DNA from 2 places in the Streptomyces sp. NPDC058239 genome. Region 1 is predicted to be linked to the other one. Evidence: riboswitches for the same ligand, from Rfam matches in the RefSeq annotation. Region 1 holds a riboswitch; the other holds the start of a gene.

Region 1 (3,982 bases):
TGCAGCACACCGCGCGCCGCACGCGTCTGCGACCACGCGGGCAGCGGGCCGGAGCGCTCGGCGAGCTCACAGGACGCCTCGTACGCCGCGAGCATGATCCGCTCGGAGATCTTCGTGGAGAGCGCGCGGGCCTCGGGGGAGTCGAACGGCAGCCGCAGCTGGAAGAAGACGTCCTGCAGACCCATCGCACCCAGGCCGACGGGGCGCCACTTCGCATTGGACCGGCCGGCCTGCTCGGTCGGGTAGAAGTTGATGTCGACGACCCGGTCGAGGAAGGTCACGGCGGTACGGACGGTCGCGTCCAGCCGCTCCCAGTCGATGCCACCGTCGGCGACGAACGCACCGAGGTTGACCGAACCCAGGTTGCAGACGGCCGTCTCGCCGTCATCGGTGACTTCGAGGATCTCGGTGCACAGATTCGACGAGTGGACGACGCGGCCCGGCTCGGCGGTCTGGTTCGCGGTCCGGTTGGAGGCGTCCTTGAACGTCATCCAGCCCTGGCCGGTCTGCGCGAGGGTACGCATCATCCGGCCGTACAACTCACGGGCCGGCATCGACTTGCGGGCCAGCCCCTTGGCCTCGGCGGCCCGGTACGCGGCGTCGAACTCGTCGCCCCACAGGTCGACCAGCTCGGGCACATCGGCCGGCGAGAACAGCGACCAGTCGCCGTCCGCGTCGACCCGGCGCATGAACTCGTCCGGGATCCAGTGCGCCAGGTTGAGGTTGTGCGTACGCCGCTGGTCCTCACCCGTGTTGTCGCGCAGCTCCAGGAACTCCTCGATGTCCGCGTGCCAGGTCTCCAGGTAGACGGCGGCGGCGCCCTTGCGCCGGCCGCCCTGGTTGACCGCGGCGACGGAGGCGTCGAGCGTCTTCAGGAACGGCACGATGCCGTTGGAGTGCCCGTTGGTGCCACGGATCAGCGAACCGCGGGCGCGGATGCGGGAGTACGAGAGACCGATGCCGCCCGCGTGCTTCGAGAGCCGCGCCACCTGGTGGTAGCGGTCGTAGATCGAGTCGAGCTCGTCGAGCGGGGAGTCCAGCAGATAGCAGGAGGACATCTGCGGGTGCCTGGTGCCGGAGTTGAACAGGGTCGGCGAGGACGGCAGATAGTCGAGCCGGCTCATCAGCCCGTACAGCGCCGCGACTTCGTCCAGGGCGCGCTTCGAGTTGTCCTCGGCGAGCCCGGCAGCGACCCGCAGCATGAAGTGCTGCGGCGTCTCGATGACCTGGCGGGTGTGCGGGTGACGCAGCAGATAGCGGCTGTGCAGGGTCCGCAGCCCGAAGTAACCGAAGCGGTCGTCGGCGCCGTCGGCGAGCGAACGCTCCACCAGCGCGTCGAGTGAGGCCGCGTGCAGCGCGACGAACTCGGCGGTGCGGTCCGCGATCAGACCCTCGCGGTGCCCGACGGCGACCGAGGCGGAGAAGGAGAGCGCGCCCTGGCCGGCAGCCTCGTCCGCGATGGTGCGGGTCAGCAGCCTGGCCGCGAGCCGGGAGTAGGCGGGGTCCTCGGAGATCAGCCCCGCGGCGGCCTCCGTTGCCAGCGAGCGCAACTCCGCCTCGTCCGACCGGGCGCTACGGCCGCGCAGCGCGGCGGCGGCGACGCGACCGGGGTCGGTGTCGGGCAGATCGACGGTGAGGTCGGTCAGGGTCCGCAGCAGTGCGGTCCCCGGTCCGTCGTGTGCGGTTCCCTCGGACTCGGCCGCTTCGGACAAGGCGACTGAAGCCGGATCGGCTGGCGCGATGGTCACGTGGTGCTCTCCCTCGCTCGGCTCGGGGCCGGCGGGGAACGGGGGCAGCCGGGCAGAGGCGGGCCCGCGTCGGGCAGCACTCGTCACGGCGTCCACCGGCCCATCCGCGAGGCCCGGACGTCTGGCATCCGGTTCGGTCGAGCCGGATGCGCTGTCGGCAGGTCCTCGGACTTACTTGAGGGTGCGCAAAAGCACACCGAATACACCGTTGCGGGACAGTTCCGGATTCGCACCGGATTTCCCTGCGACGACAGCGAGCACGAGCATACATGTGGGGGCCGCTGGATGGGACGGCCCCCACATGTTGTGTCGCGCAACAGAAGTCGAGCCGACGGGACAAGCCGTGCGATCCCCTGCCGGAGCAGACGGACGGCCCGCCACGCCCCGCTCAAGGGGGCGTGACGGGCCGTCGTCCGGCCGTGGGAGCGGTCGTCAGTGGCCGCCGCCCGGGGCCCCCGCCGTGGCCGGCGGGAGCTCTGCCCGGACGCCCGGGTCACCCGCGTCGGCCGTGTAGTCGGCCGGGGAGGTCTCGTCGATCCCGACGGGTGCCTTCACGGCGTTCAGGACGAAGGTGAGCACCACCGTCACCACCACGTTCAGCACGAACGCGGTCAGACCGATGTAGCCGATCTCACCGATGCCCGGGATCTCCTTGGACGACCCGCCGAAGTGCGCCTGGGTCGGGCTGGCGACCCCGTACGCGGCCACCGTCCCGTACACCATGCCGACCGCCCAGCCCGCGAGCAGTGCCCAGCGGTGGAACCAGCGGGTGAACAGGCCGCCGACCAGGGCCGGCATCGTCTGGAGGATCCAGATCCCGCCGAGCAGCTGGAAGTTGATCGCGACCGTCTTGTCCATGGTGAGGACGAAGGCGAGCGCGCCGACCTTCACCAGCAGCGACACCAGCTTGGAGACCTTGGTCTCCTGTTCCGGGGTCGCGTCCGGCTTCAGGAAGTCCTTGTAGATGTTGCGGGTGAAGAGGTTCGCCGCGGCGATCGACATGATCGCGGCGGGCACCAGGGCGCCGATGCCGATGGCGGCGAACGCGACCCCCGCGAACCAGTCGGGGAACATGGTCTCGAACAGCTGGGGGATGGCCAACTGCCCGTTGTCCACCTTGATCCCGGCGGCGATCGCCATGAAGCCGAGCAGCGCCAGCAGGCCCAGCATCAGCGAGTACAGCGGCAGGATCGTGGTGTTGCGCCGGATCACATTGCGGCTGCGGCTGGAGAGCGTCGCCGTGATCGAGTGCGGATACATGAAGAGCGCCAGCGCCGAGCCCAGCGCCAGTGTGGCGTAACCCCATTGGCCCGCCTCGCCCGGTGCGAGCGCGCCGCGCGGCTTGCCGGTTGCCTGGTTGGTCTGGGAGAACGCATCGCCGGCCTTGGCGAAGATGTCGTCGAAGCCGCCGAGCTTGATCGGGATGTAGATGATCGCCACCGCGATGACCAGGTAGATCAGTCCGTCCTTGACGAACGCGATCAGTGCCGGCGCGCGCAGACCGGACGAGTAGGTGTACGCGGCGAGCACCGCGAACGCGATCAGCAGCGGCAGGTCCTTGACGAACCAGTGGGTGTTCTCGCCGCCGCCGACGCCCATCACGTCCAGCACGGCCTGGATGCCGACGAGCTGGAGCGCGATGTACGGCATCGTGGCGAGGATGCCCGTGACGGCGACCGCCAGCGAGAGCCCCTTCGAACCGAAGCGCCCGCGGACGAAGTCCGAGGTGGTCACGTACCCGTGCTTGTGCGAGACCGACCACAGCCGCGGCAGGAAGGTGAAGATCAGCGGGTACACGAGGATCGTGTACGGCACGGCGAAGAAGCCTGCCGCGCCCGCCGCGTAGATCGCCGCGGGAACGGCGACGAAGGTGTACGCGGTGTACAGGTCGCCGCCGAGCAGGAACCAGGTGACCCAGGTGCCGAACGAACGTCCGCCCAGGCCCCATTCGTCGAGGCTGGCGTCGTTCTCGGCCTTCCGCCAGCGCGCCGCCAGGAAGCCCATGACCGTGACGGCCAGGAAGAAGAAGATGAAGACGCCGAGCGCGACGCCGTTCACGCCGTCCTTCATGCCGACGCACCCCCCTTGCGGGCGCGCTGGTCACGCTGCCACAGCTTGTACGCGATCATCGTGAGTGCGGTGGAGATCAGCACCCAGAGCATCTGGTACCAGTAGAAGAACGGAATGCCGATGAAGGTGGGGTCCACCTTCGCATACGAACTCACCCAGAGCAT
Region 2 (3,982 bases), on a different contig from region 1:
TCAGGCCGCAGTCGGGATTGACCCACAGCCGTTCGGCGGGAATCGCTTCGAGCCCCTTGCGCAGCAGAGCCGCTGCCTCGTCGGCACTCGGCACCCGCGGGGAGTGGATGTCGTACACACCGGGACCGACCTCCCGCGGATAGCCCGCCGATGCCAGTTCGTCGGCCACCTGCATATGCGAGCGGGCCGCCTCCAGGCTGATCACATCGGCATCCAGGTCGTCGATGGCCCTGATGATGTCCCCGAACTCCGCGTAGCACATATGCGTATGGATCTGAGTTCGGGGACGTACGCCACTGGTGGCCAGCCGGAACGACTCGGTCGCCCACGCCAGATACCCGGCGCGATCGGCGGCCCGCAGCGGCAGCGTCTCGCGCAGGGCGGGCTCGTCCACCTGGATGACCGAACTTCCGGCCGACTCAAGGTCGTTCACCTCGTCCCGCAGCGCGAGGGCGACCTGGCGCGCGGTCTCGGCGAGCGGCTGGTCGTCACGGACGAAGGACCAGGCGAGCATGGTGACGGGACCTGTGAGCATGCCCTTGACCGGACGGGCGGTGAGCGACTGCGCGTACGTCGTCCAGCGCACCGTCATCGGCTCCGGCCGGGAGATGTCCCCGGCCAGGATCGGCGGCCGGACATACCGTGTGCCGTACGACTGGACCCAGCCGTGCTGAGTCGCGAGGTACCCGACGAGCTGCTCGGCGAAGTACTGCACCATGTCGTTGCGTTCGGGTTCGCCGTGCACCAGCACATCGACGCCCGCTTTCTCCTGGAACGCCAGCACCTCCTGGATCTCCGACTCGATGCGCTCGTCGTAGGTGGCGGTGTCGATGCGTCCGGCCCGCAGATCGGCGCGTGCGGTGCGCAGTCGGGCCGTCTGCGGGAACGAACCGATGGTGGTGGTCGGCAGCAACGGAAGCCGCAGACGGTCACGTTGGGCCGCTGCCCGTTGCGGATACGACGCTTCACGGTGCCCGTCGGACTCCGTGACGGCAGCGGCCCGGGCCCGTACCGCCGGGTCATGGGTGAGCGCAGAACCGGCCCGCGAGGCCAGATCGGCACGATTCGCGGCGAGTTCGGCGGCGATCGCGTCCGTACCCTGTGCGAGGCCCCGGGCCAGGGTGGCGATCTCGGCGGACTTCTGCCGGGCGAAGGCCAGCCAGCGGGCCACCTGCGGGTCGATGTCAGGCTCGGCGGTCGCGTCGAGGGGGACGTGCAGCAGGGAGCAGGAGGCCGCCACATCGACCTGGCCGGCGAGGCCGAGCAGGGTGCCGAGCGTGGTGAGGGACTGCTGGTAGTCGTTGATCCACACGTTGCGGCCGTCGACGACCCCGGCGACCAGCCGCCTGCCAGGCAGACCGCCGACTGCGGCGAGATCCCTCAGATTGGCGGCCGCCGGACCGGTGAAGTCGAGGGCGAGCCCGTCGACCGGCGCCTTTGCCAGCACGGCGAGGGCCGCACCGAGCCGGTCGAAGTAGGAGGCGACGAGGAGCTTCGGCCGGTCGGTGAGCGCGCCCAGGTCACGGTAGGCGCGGGCGGCGGCGTTCAGCTCGGCCGGGGTGCGGTCCTGCACCAGGGCGGGCTCGTCGAGCTGCACCCACCGGGCACCGGCGGCACGCAGATCGGCCAGCACCTCGGCGTACACCGGCAGCAGCCGGTCGAGCAGCGTCAGTGGCTCGAAGCCGGCGGTGACGCCCGGAGCGGGCTTGGCCAGCAGCAGATAGGTCACCGGACCGACGAGCACCGGGCGAGGGCTGAGCCCGAGCGCCCGCGCTTCCTCGAACTCCGCGACCTGCTTGGTGGAGTCGGCGGTGAAGACGGTGTCGGGACTGAGCTCCGGAACCAGATAGTGGTAGTTCGTGTCGAACCACTTGGTCATTTCGAGCGGCGCCACATCCTGCGTACCGCGCGCCATCGCGAAATAGCCGTCCAGCCCATTGGTTTCGACGGCTTCACGATGCCTGGCCGGTACGGCACCGACCATCACGCTGGTGTCCAGCACATGGTCGTAGTACGAGAAGTCGCCGGTCGGGACCTCGTGGATGCCGTCGTCTGCGAGCCGGCGCCAGTTGGTGCGGCGCAGGCCGGCGGCGGTCTCCCGGAGGGCGGCTGCGGAGACCCGGCCCTTCCAGTAACCCTCGACGGCCTTCTTCAGTTCGCGGTTGCTCCCCTGGCGGGGATATCCGTACACGGTGGCCCGGGCTGCCGCGGCTGCGGACTTGCTGGTCACGGAACTCTCCTTCGCGAGCGTGTGTCCTGATACGACCCCGGGACGGATCGAAGGCGCGAAGGGATGACGGACCGGGCGGAACCGCAGCGCCGTGGAGGCGCGCGTGCCCTGCCCGATATGTACGCCGACCCGCCCACGAGGTCACCGAGATCACCGAGCGCGTCCGACGCGCACGGGCAGTGGCAGGTCTTCGGACTCGCGGGCACTTCTCGCGTACGAGACACCTACTGGCCGTCGCTTCCCGGGCCCCGTATCGGGTCCAGTGCTTGATGACGGCGGTCGTTCCCACTCACCGCTGCGGGGCAGTCCCGGATTCCCACCGGGTTCCCTCTTGCGACGCGCCTGTCTGGCGGACAGGGCGAACCAGCTGCACCACCACAGTAGGCGCTGACCGGCGGTTCCGGCACGTCAGTTGTTCATACCGTGGGCCACGGGAGGACGTCAGTGCCCCGGAGCGGGGGACAGCGGCTGCCCACAGCGCAGGTTCCACCGTCCGGACCGGCCGCTGAGCCCGGTCAGCGTCAGAGGGGCGACGTCCAGCCGCCAGAACGCCCCCGTCGGCAGAGCGAGCGCCGATACGATCGCCGCCCGCACCACCGCAGGCTCGACGACCCCGAGCACACAGCCGCCCTCGTCGCCGTAGAGGGACTCCACGGACTCCAGCCAGCGGCCGACCCGGGCGCAGAACTCCAGCAACGGTTCGCCGCCGTGCGGAGCCGCCGAAGGATCGGTCATCCAGACCGACACCGCCTCCGGCTCGCTGCCGCTCACCTCCTCCAGCCGCTGCCCGCTCCACCGGCCCATGTCCCAGCCGCGGAGCGCGAGTTCGTGCTCGGCGTGCAACCCCAGCGCGTCGGCGGTCCGGGCGCACCGTTCGGACGGCCCGCAGACATACCGGTCGGCCGCAGGCACGGCTGCCGCAGCGGCCCTGGCCTGCCGGACCCCGACCGCGTCCAGCGGCGCATCGCCGTCGAAACGGGCTTCGCGCAGCGCGGCGTTGAGCGCCGGTGAGATCAACATCACCTTTATCGTCATGACCGGGTCAACTCCCTGAAGTCTGGCCCCTCAAGTGCACCCACCATGGCATCCGGGCCTTCCGGCCCCACCGACGGCACCATGGCCGCGCCTGCCCCCAGGCGGTATCGTCCGATGAGCATGACGAAGTGTGACGGAAGTCCGGTGAGAATCCGGCACGGTCGCGCCACTGTGAACCCGTACCCGTACGGGAAGTCAGACCCAGCACCTTCGTCTCAGGCACCACGAACGGGACGCGTGTTCCCTCAGGAGGTTCTGCCATGGCACAGACTGCTGCCCCCGCCACCGCCGTACCGGCGATCACCCCCATCTCCCTGAAGGCCATTGCCCCTTGGGCGGTCTTCTTCGGCATCCTCATGCTCGTACTGCTGTACTTCGTCGGCGCCGAGCAGGGCGCCACCGCGGTCATCTCCGGCGAAGGTGTTCACGAGTGGGTCCACGACGGCCGCCACCTCCTCGGTTTCCCCTGCCACTGACGTACCGTCCGATCCAGGGGAAATCCTCATGAACTCCATATCTGTCAGAGCCCTGCTCGTCCGCGGCATGCTGGCCGGCCTCGCCGCGGGCGCGCTCGCTCTGGTCGTCGCCTACTTCCTCGGCGAGTCCCGGGTGGACGCGGCCATCGCTCTCGAAGAGGCGCACAGCCATGACCACGGCGGCGGCGAGGAACTCGTCAGCCGCACCATGCAGTCCACCGCCGGCCTTGCCACCGGTGTG

The links. A riboswitch is a leader RNA that binds a small molecule or an ion and turns the genes downstream of it on or off. The one in region 1 is predicted to bind cobalamin.
Region 2: another riboswitch for cobalamin. It lies ahead of metE (5-methyltetrahydropteroyltriglutamate--homocysteine S-methyltransferase); the one in region 1 lies ahead of ACFVYE_RS26160 (ribonucleoside-diphosphate reductase subunit alpha).

The regions. Positions count from the first base shown of each region.
Region 1 covers NZ_JBHVWS010000027.1:6,529-10,510, reverse strand. Annotated here, with positions in the region: gene ACFVYE_RS26160 (ribonucleoside-diphosphate reductase subunit alpha) at 1-1,748, opposite strand, end outside; cobalamin riboswitch at 1,887-2,032, opposite strand; gene mctP (monocarboxylate uptake permease MctP) at 2,181-3,818, opposite strand; gene ACFVYE_RS26150 (DUF3311 domain-containing protein) at 3,815-3,982, opposite strand, start outside.
Region 2 covers NZ_JBHVWS010000016.1:140,584-144,565, forward strand. Annotated here, with positions in the region: gene metE (5-methyltetrahydropteroyltriglutamate--homocysteine S-methyltransferase) at 1-2,230, opposite strand, end outside; cobalamin riboswitch at 2,394-2,613, opposite strand; gene ACFVYE_RS19575 (histidine phosphatase family protein) at 2,672-3,265, opposite strand; adenosylcobalamin (AdoCbl) riboswitch at 3,388-3,480, shown strand; gene ACFVYE_RS19580 (CbtB-domain containing protein) at 3,526-3,741, shown strand; gene ACFVYE_RS19585 (CbtA family protein) at 3,770-3,982, shown strand, end outside.